One region of the Bacillus sp. PK6-013 genome, then DNA from elsewhere that is predicted to be linked to it. Evidence: riboswitches for the same ligand, from Rfam matches in the RefSeq annotation. Region 1 holds a riboswitch; the other holds the start of a gene.

Region 1 (4,212 bases):
TGATGAAAGAAAGAAGCGTCGATTTGAGCGGACAGACGGTCGGCATCAGCCACGGAGATGACGAAGAGACGGCCGAAGAGGTCAAACGGATGATCGAAGCCGAATTTCAGCCGGGGGAAATCGTCGTCAACATGGTCGGTTCAGCGGTCGGCGCCCATTCCGGCCCCGGAACATTGGCGGTCTTTTTTCCGGGGAAAGACAAAAGATAAGGTAAAACAGAGGCCTGCTTGATAAAAGCAGGCCTTAGATTGTTGACAAAATCCCAAAACGGCTCTTAGTTTTGGGATTTTGTCATCCTATCAGCGTGATTGAAAACCCTTGCAGTTTAGGAAGGCCGAGCATCGGAGCGGAGCGAATGTTGCAATTCGTGAGCACCGACGCGCAGGCCTGACAACGAATGCGAGGGTTTGTCGACACGCTGAGGCCTGCTTGATAAAAGCAGGCCTTCTTCGTCAGCTGTCTTCGGTGACTGTTCCTTCAGCGGCGGCCGGTGTAAGCGCTCCATCAAGAAAACCGGCAGCCGCTGTCGCGACATCAGGACCTCCAGACCCCTCGACCACTTTTTCCATTGTGATCGGACAAATTTTGAACGCACCGCCAAAATTGACGACTCCTCCTGCCGAAACACTTTGAATGTAAACTGAGCAGCAATGTTTCATACCAAGTCTCCTTTTTTTGGGTCTTATGATATGTGTATGCTGGCGGTACAAGGAGGCATAAACTTCCCGGCAAAAAACATCGCGGTTGGGAGAGTACATAGTTTCGCCGGCAGTGTGCAAGCTAAAAGCGACATTTTGACAGGAGGTGCTTCCTCATGAAAGATGATGATAAAAAGCCAGTTGACAACAACGCCGTCAACCAGCAGAAAAACCGGCTCGCTGAAAAGAACAGACAAGCCGGTAAACACCAGGAATCAAAGAAGCCTGATCACTTGTAAAAAACCGGCGGCGTCCTCATCGGACGCCGCCTCATATTTATTTTTTCTCGTATGTCCAGCCCTCTTCCTGATAGATTTTATCCTGTTTCATCAGATAGCCGAGCGCCCTTTTAAATGCTGCTTTGCTCATGTTGAAGCGCTCTTTGATATCCTCAGGGTCGCTTTTATCCCAGAACGGCATCGCGCCGTTTCTCGTTCTCATATAAGTCAAAATTTGTTCTGCATCAACCGACAAGGCATCCTGCTTTCTTGGCAGAAGCGACAGATTAACAGAACCGTCTTCTTTTACTTTGATCACCCTTGCGGTCAGCTTTTCCCCAAGCCTCGGCTCTTCCTTTCGCTCAGAAGAATGGATAAAGCCTCTGATGCCGGTTTCGGAAATCATAAAAGAGCCTGATGCGATCAAGCGGTAGATCGTTCCGGTGAGCTCTTTATTCATCAGACCGGGTGAAGCTTCACTAAACAGCTCGCTGATCTTATCCTCCGGCGCCGGTTTGGCAAACATCCTTCCGTGCCCCGTGATTTTCAGCATACAGTACAGCCTGTCCCCTTTTTGCGGCCATACTGATTCATACGGCGGGAGATGCTCTGTCGCAACGAGGGCGTCCTTCGAGAGCCCGACATCGACGAAAACCCCCATGCCGCTGACGGCATCAACGACTTCCACCCAGCCGTACTGTTCAGCGCTGATCATCGGCTTTCTCATCGTAGCCGCTAAGCGATCTTCATGATCGACATATAAAAAGACATCGACCTCTTCTCTGTCTTCAATATCCTCCGTGATCTCGCTCTGATGCAGAAGGACCGCCGTTTCGCCGTCCGTCAAAAAGTAACCGTAATCGGCTTTATGATCTATTTTCAATGTTAGCTGCTGTCCTGGTTTCATACTGTTTCTTCCTTTCTTATCCGCCTGTTTTTCTTTTTCTTATTATTCCTCCAATGTTAAAATTATTGCCGGATCGCGGCCAGGCAAACCGCTCGATATTGGAAGTTTCACCTTATTCTACTATAATTGACTCATAAGTAAAATGGATGGAGGTTTTCACATGGCGAAAGAAAGCTCATTTGATATCGTCTCAAAGGTTGAACTGCCTGAAGTTCAAAACGCAATTCAGACCGCTCTCAAAGAAATCGGCACACGCTATGATTTCAAAGGGTCAAAAAGCAGCATCACACTCGAAGGAGACGAGCTCGTTCTCGTATCGGACGACGAATTTAAAATGAACCAGCTGAAAGACGTGCTTGTCGGCAAACTGATCAAGCGGAACGTCCCGACGAAAAACATCGAATACTCAAAGCTTGAGAACGCTTCAGGCGGCACGGTCAGACAGCGCGGAAAACTAGTTCAGGGCATCGACAAAGAAAACGCGAAAAAAATCAATAACCTGATAAAAAAATCGGGTCTGAAAGTTAAATCGCAAGTGCAGGATGATCAAGTCCGCGTAACCGGAAAAAATAAAGACGACCTTCAGCAAATCATCGCGATGGTGAGGGAAGCCGACCTGCCGATTGATGTCCAATTTATAAATTTTCGATAAATTCTTAATTTACTGTTGATTATTCTCCCGATTTTCGGTAAATTGAGTAAAAGTAATCAATAGAAACTAAATAGCTGTTCTTATCAAGAGAGGCAGAGGGACTGGCCCGATGAAGCCTCAGCAACCGGTGAATGAATATTCATGACCAAGGTGCTAAATCCAGCAAGCAGTCTGCTTGGAAGATAAGAAGACGGACAATGTCGATGAAAAGTCTTCTGCTTCACAGAAGACTTTTTTGTTTATCAAAAATGCTTAAGGGGGAAAACGATGGGTTTTTTGGAGGATATAAAAAGCAAAACGTTAATCGCGGACGGCGCAATGGGCACACTTCTGTATTCCTACGGGATCGACAGGTGTTTTGAGGAACTGAACATCTCCAAGCCCGAAGAAGTGAGACGCGTCCACGAAGCGTATGTACAGGCCGGCGCCGATATCATTCAAACGAACACGTACGGCGCAAACTTCATCAAGCTGTCCAGATACGGGCTCGAAGACGAAACAAAACAAATCAACGAAAAAGCGGTCCGTCTCGCCCGCTCCGCCGCCGGTTCTGCTTATGTTCTCGGTACGCTCGGCGGAATCCGGACGTTCAACAAAAACTCGTATTCTCTCGAGGACATTAAAAGAAGCTTCCGCGAACAGCTCTATCTTCTGTTAAATGAGCAGCCGGACGGACTTCTGCTCGAAACCTATTATGATTTAGAAGAAGCGCGCGAAGTTTTAAAGATTGCCAGAAAGGAAACAGAGCTGCCGATCATTTTGAATGTCTCAATGCACGAAGAGGGCGTTCTTCAGGACGGAACCCCGCTTGCGGACGGTCTGAAGCAGCTGGCATCCCTCGGCGCAGAAGTCGTTGGCATCAACTGCCGCCTCGGCCCTTATCATATGATCAGAGCGCTTGAAGAAGTCCCGCTTTTAGAAGACGCCTATCTTTCCGTCTATCCCAACAGCAGCCTCCCGTCCCTTGTCGAAGGCAGGCTTGTTTATGAGACAGATGATGAATATTTCAGGGAAAGCGCGGAGGAATTCCGCAATCAAGGCGCACGGATCATCGGCGGCTGCTGCGGAACCACGCCGAACCACATCAGGGCGATGGCTGAGGCAGTCAAAGGGCTTCCTCCAGTCACCGAAAAGCACGTGAAAATCAGAAAGAAAGCGGCGCTTGCTGTTCAAAACGAAAGGACAGAGCCCGTTCTCGACGATCTGGCCAAGCAAAAACGGTCCATTATCGTCGAACTCGATCCTCCAAAACAATTAAACTTTGAGAAATTTTTGCACGCCGCTAAAGAGCTTAAATCAGCCGGAATCGATGCACTGACATTGGCGGACAACTCGCTTGCCACACCGAGGATCAGCAATGTCGCCTGCGGCGCGCTCTTAAAACAGCGCCTCGATATGAGGTCGCTGATCCATATTACATGCAGAGACCGCAACCTGATCGGCCTGCAGTCCCATCTAATGGGGCTCGATACACTGGGGCTGTCAGACGTGCTGGCGATTACCGGCGATCCGTCGAAAATCGGCGACTTTCCGGGAGCGACTTCCGTCTATGATCTGACATCGTTCGATTTGATCAGCCTGATCAAACAGTTTAACGAAGGCTTGTCATATTCAGGTAAACCGCTCGGCAAGAAAACAAATTTCTCAGTGGCGGCCGCCTTCAATCCGAATGTCAGACACATTGACAAAGCGGTGAAACGGCTTGAGAAAAAAATCGCCTGCGGCGCAGACTATTTC
Region 2 (4,212 bases), 240 kb from region 1:
TCAAGCTTTAAGCCTTCTTTCTCGGCTTTTTTCTTCACAAAGTCCCAGATTCTTGTATCCGTTCCGCTGATGCCGATTTTAATGGTTTTCGCATCAGAGTCTGCCGCACATCCCGCGATCATTCCCGCAAGCAGCAGTAAAATGATAACAAATGTGAACTTTTTCATCATAGCTGTCTCCCTCTCTGTTTATCTTCTTCTCAATTTTTTGGACAGAACGTTTCCGGATGTCTGCAATCCCTGCACAACGATGACGAGAATTGCAACCGTGATGATCATCGTCAGCGTGTCAAACCTTTGGTAGCCGTATGTGATCGCCAAATCCCCAAGACCGCCGGCGCCTATCGCACCAGCCATCGCCGACGCTCCGACCAATCCGACCGTTGCCACCGTAAAACTCAGCACAAGCGAACCGAGCGCTTCCGGAATCAGAAACCGGAAGATGATCTGCCGCGGAGTCGCTCCCATTGCTTCAGCGGCTTCAATGACTCCCGGATCGACTTCAAGCAGAGAGTTCTCGACGAGCCTTGCGATGTAAGGCCCCGCATAAAAAGTCAGGGGAACAATCGCTGCCGATGTGCCGATGGACGTCCCCACAATCAGCCTTGTCACCGGAATTAAAGCAACCATCAAGATGATAAACGGAACGGACCGGAAAATGTTAATGATCATATTGACAACCGTAAAAACTGCCGGATTTTCAAGCAGATGCCCCTTCCTTGTGACAACCAGCAAAATGCCGAGCGGAATGCCGATCACGCTTGAAAATAAAAGCGAGAAAACCGTCATTTGAATCGTCTGAACCAGTGCGTCAATGATTTGGTCATATGTAACAAGCATGCTTATACCTCCCTGATGCGAATGTTTTCTCTGCGGATATATTCGAGCGCCCGCCCGATTTCACCGTCTTCCCCCTGCAGTTCAACCGTCATACTGCCAAACGGAATTCCCTGAAGCTCTGTAATCGTTCCGTGCAGAATGTTGACTTCTACGTCAAACCGCTTTGCCACTTGCGAAAGAAATGGCTTCCCGGAAGATTCGCCGACAAATTGAAGCTGGTAGAGATGCTTCACATTTAATTTTTGAATCGATTCAGGTATCTCGTGGTCGATGGCTGATTTGACAAAGCTTTTGGCCGTTTCGGTTTCCGGCGCGGAAAACACGTCAAACACGCTGCCTGATTCAATGATCCTTCCTTTTTCAATGACCGCGACTTTGTCGCAGATTTCTTTTGCCACATTCATTTCATGAGTGATCAACAAAATCGTGATGTTATATTGTTCGTTGACGCGCTTCAGCAGCTTCAAAATATCGCCGGTCGTCTGCGGGTCAAGCGCGGATGTCGCTTCATCACAGAGCAGAACCTCCGGATTTGTCGCCAGCGCCCGGGCAATGCCGACGCGCTGCTTTTGGCCGCCCGACAGCTGATCCGGATAATCGCGGGCTTTATCCTCAAGTCCGACAAAATGGAGCAGTTCCGTCACTTTTTGCTTGATTTCGGCTTTCGGTGTTTTGACAAGCGCGAGCGGCTCAGCGACATTAGCGAAAATCGTCTTTGAATTTAACAGGTTAAAATGCTGAAATACCATGCCGATCTTCCTTTTAACAGCTCGAATCTCAGCTTTCGACAGAGACATTAAGTCTCTTCCGCCGACGAATACCTTTCCGGCCGTCGGTTTTTCAAGGAAGTTCACACAGCGGATCAGCGTGCTTTTCCCTGCGCCGCTGAATCCGATGACGCCGTATATTTCCCCTTTATCTACATGAAGGTCGATTCCATTGAGCGCATGAACCTTCTGTCCGCCGCTTTCATAGACCTTTTCAACGCCTTCAAATGTAATCATGATGATCTTCCTCCTCTTTTTGGCTAACAAAAAAGGCTCCCTCTTAAAAAATAAGAAGAAGCCTTAGACGACACGAAGTAAATAGAGTGGTCCGCTCTCTTCTTATCTTCCAAGCCCGTACGGCTTGTTGGATGTGGCACAGTATTCTGCTGTATGCAGAACCCGCTGCCGAGGCTTCATAGGGCCAATTCCCTCCGCCTCTCTAAATAAGAAGTGTTGATGCATGAAGTTTTACCTAACTTTACAGCTTCTTCGAAATGTTGTCAATCAGAATTGTGAAAATTTCAAAAACCCGCTTTTTAATGCTTTATTTTTCGCCCTGATTATTAAATTTCACTTTTTTTAAAAAAATTGTGTTTAGCAGTTGTAATTTCGCTTAAACACTGGTAAAGTAAAGGTAATTATTTTTGTTCGAACTATCTTTAAGAAGAAAGTTTTGTAAGAGTTTTCGTCTTGGAAGTTTGTTTTAGAGCAAGAATAGTGAATTTAAGCGTTATCGCTTTAGGAGGAAATTTCATGCTAGAAGGTAAAGTAAAATGGTTTAACTCTGAAAAAGGTTTCGGATTCATCGAAGTTGAAGGACAAGACGATGTATTCGTTCATTTCTCTGCTATTCAAGGCGAAGGCTTCAAAACTTTGGAAGAAGGCCAATCTGTATCTTTCGAAATCGTTGAAGGAAACCGCGGACCACAAGCTGCTAACGTAACAAAAGCGTAAGCTGTGAACCGCTGATCTTCATACAGGACTGCTGACCGAATGTCAGCAGTCTTTTTATATTTAAAAAAAGCCTGACGCCCGGAAAACCGGCGTCAGGCTTTTTTTGCGAAAACCGCTTATGAAGCGATGTCTCTTTTTGTGAATGCACCAAAGGCGAGCACATGAAAAACGATAAAATAGACAGCCAGCACCACAATCGAGAATCCCAGCGTCATGTCTGAAACAAGCGGAGATCCGTCAAAGTATTGAGTGAGATCAGTGTTGGCAAATAAGATGTATTTCACCCAATCAAATTTCGTTGCGAGCAAGTTTGTCACCGTTCCGCCCATTGCCAAAAGGAAAATTGAAATACCTACGGCAAGCGAGCTGTTTCTGAAAACAGCTGAAATCATAAAGGCCATTGTCGCCATCATCAAAAGCGATATTGAATTCAGCAAATAGCTGCCGGCCAAGTGCAGCAGCAGGCTTTTTTCTTCAACGGTTCCATCGGCGTACGCCAAGTGAACCTGGCTGCCGTCGCCTGCCCCGAATAAAGCAAGGCCTGTGATACCCGCGCTTGCGAACAGAATGAAAAGCAAAGCCAATGCAAAAAGCAGAACTGTAAAATATTTTGCCAGCAAGATTTTAAAGCGGCTGATCGGCCTGATGACAAGCAGCTTCACCGTTCCCCAGTTGAATTCATTCGCAACGATTCCCGCAGCCACCGTGATCACAAACAGACCGAGGAGAGGAATGTTGCCGCTCGCGTCGCTGATGAACGACAGGGCCGAATAGTCCCCGTCTTCCGGCAAATCGTGCTTGATTCGATACTCATTAATGGCGGTCGACCGTTCATAGCTTTTTTCAAGTGCCGGATTATTGACCCCTTTAAGTTGTTCTTTCATATCTTTATTTTCCTGCATCAATTCTTTTTTCCAGTCCGGGTTTTGGTCTGTCTCTCCGATCGTCTTTGTGAGAACGCCCAGCCCGATGGCAGATAACAGCAAAATCGCAATCATGACATATGTGCCTTTTCGATTAAAAATTTTGATCCATTCATTTACGATGAGATTAAACATGCTGAGCTTCCTCCTTCTCTGCGGTGATTTCCAGGAACCGGTCTTCCAGCGATTTGTTCACAGCCTTCACTTCATATAGGCGGACACCGTTGTCTGACAAGTGTTTGATCAAATCAGGCACTTCATCCTTTTGAAGGCTGAGCTCTATCCCGCCTTCCGCTTCGTCAACCTTCATCTTTTTGAAGGCAGCCGCTTCCCGCATCAGAGCCTGATTGTCATCCGCTTGAATATAATAGCGCTTCTTTTCATCCCGAGCGGGTCCGTGCACATGCTGAATATCCCGGAGCTTTCCGTTCTGGATAATGGCGATCCTGTCGCACATCAGCTCCATTTCTGAAAGCAGGTGGCTTGAAACGATGACCGCCATACCTCTTTCTCTCGTCAGCTTTCTTAAATGATCGCGAATTTCCCGGATACCGGCCGGATCAAGCCCGTTCGTCGGCTCATCGAGAATCAAGAGCTTCGGATCGTGCAAAAGGCTTTGGGCCAGGCCAAGCCTTTGTCTCATTCCTAAAGAATACGTTTTGACCTTATCGTTGATCCTGTTTTTCAATCCGACAAGCTCGACGATTTCGTCAATTTTCTGTTTCGTCA

The links. Region 1 has a riboswitch for S-adenosylmethionine ahead of M1E03_RS15415 (bifunctional homocysteine S-methyltransferase/methylenetetrahydrofolate reductase). Riboswitches for the same ligand answer to the same signal wherever they lie in the genome.
Region 2: another riboswitch for S-adenosylmethionine. It lies ahead of M1E03_RS16560 (methionine ABC transporter ATP-binding protein); the one in region 1 lies ahead of M1E03_RS15415 (bifunctional homocysteine S-methyltransferase/methylenetetrahydrofolate reductase).

Annotation. Positions count from the first base shown of each region.
Region 1 is NZ_CP096417.1:3,031,112-3,035,323, forward strand. It holds gene M1E03_RS15390 (DegV family protein) at 1-209, shown strand, start outside; gene M1E03_RS15395 (spore germination protein) at 453-659, opposite strand; gene M1E03_RS15400 (DUF3941 domain-containing protein) at 815-937, shown strand; partial or broken gene M1E03_RS15405 (CvfB family protein) at 975-1,843, opposite strand; gene M1E03_RS15410 (YajQ family cyclic di-GMP-binding protein) at 1,984-2,475, shown strand; SAM riboswitch class I at 2,553-2,664, shown strand; gene M1E03_RS15415 (bifunctional homocysteine S-methyltransferase/methylenetetrahydrofolate reductase) at 2,743-4,212, shown strand, end outside.
Region 2 is NZ_CP096417.1:3,271,264-3,275,475, forward strand. It holds gene M1E03_RS16550 (MetQ/NlpA family ABC transporter substrate-binding protein) at 1-167, opposite strand, end outside; gene M1E03_RS16555 (methionine ABC transporter permease) at 189-839, opposite strand; gene M1E03_RS16560 (methionine ABC transporter ATP-binding protein) at 842-1,843, opposite strand; SAM riboswitch class I at 1,943-2,056, opposite strand; gene cspB (cold shock-like protein CspB) at 2,360-2,560, shown strand; gene M1E03_RS16570 (ABC transporter permease) at 2,677-3,618, opposite strand; gene M1E03_RS16575 (ABC transporter ATP-binding protein) at 3,611-4,212, opposite strand, start outside.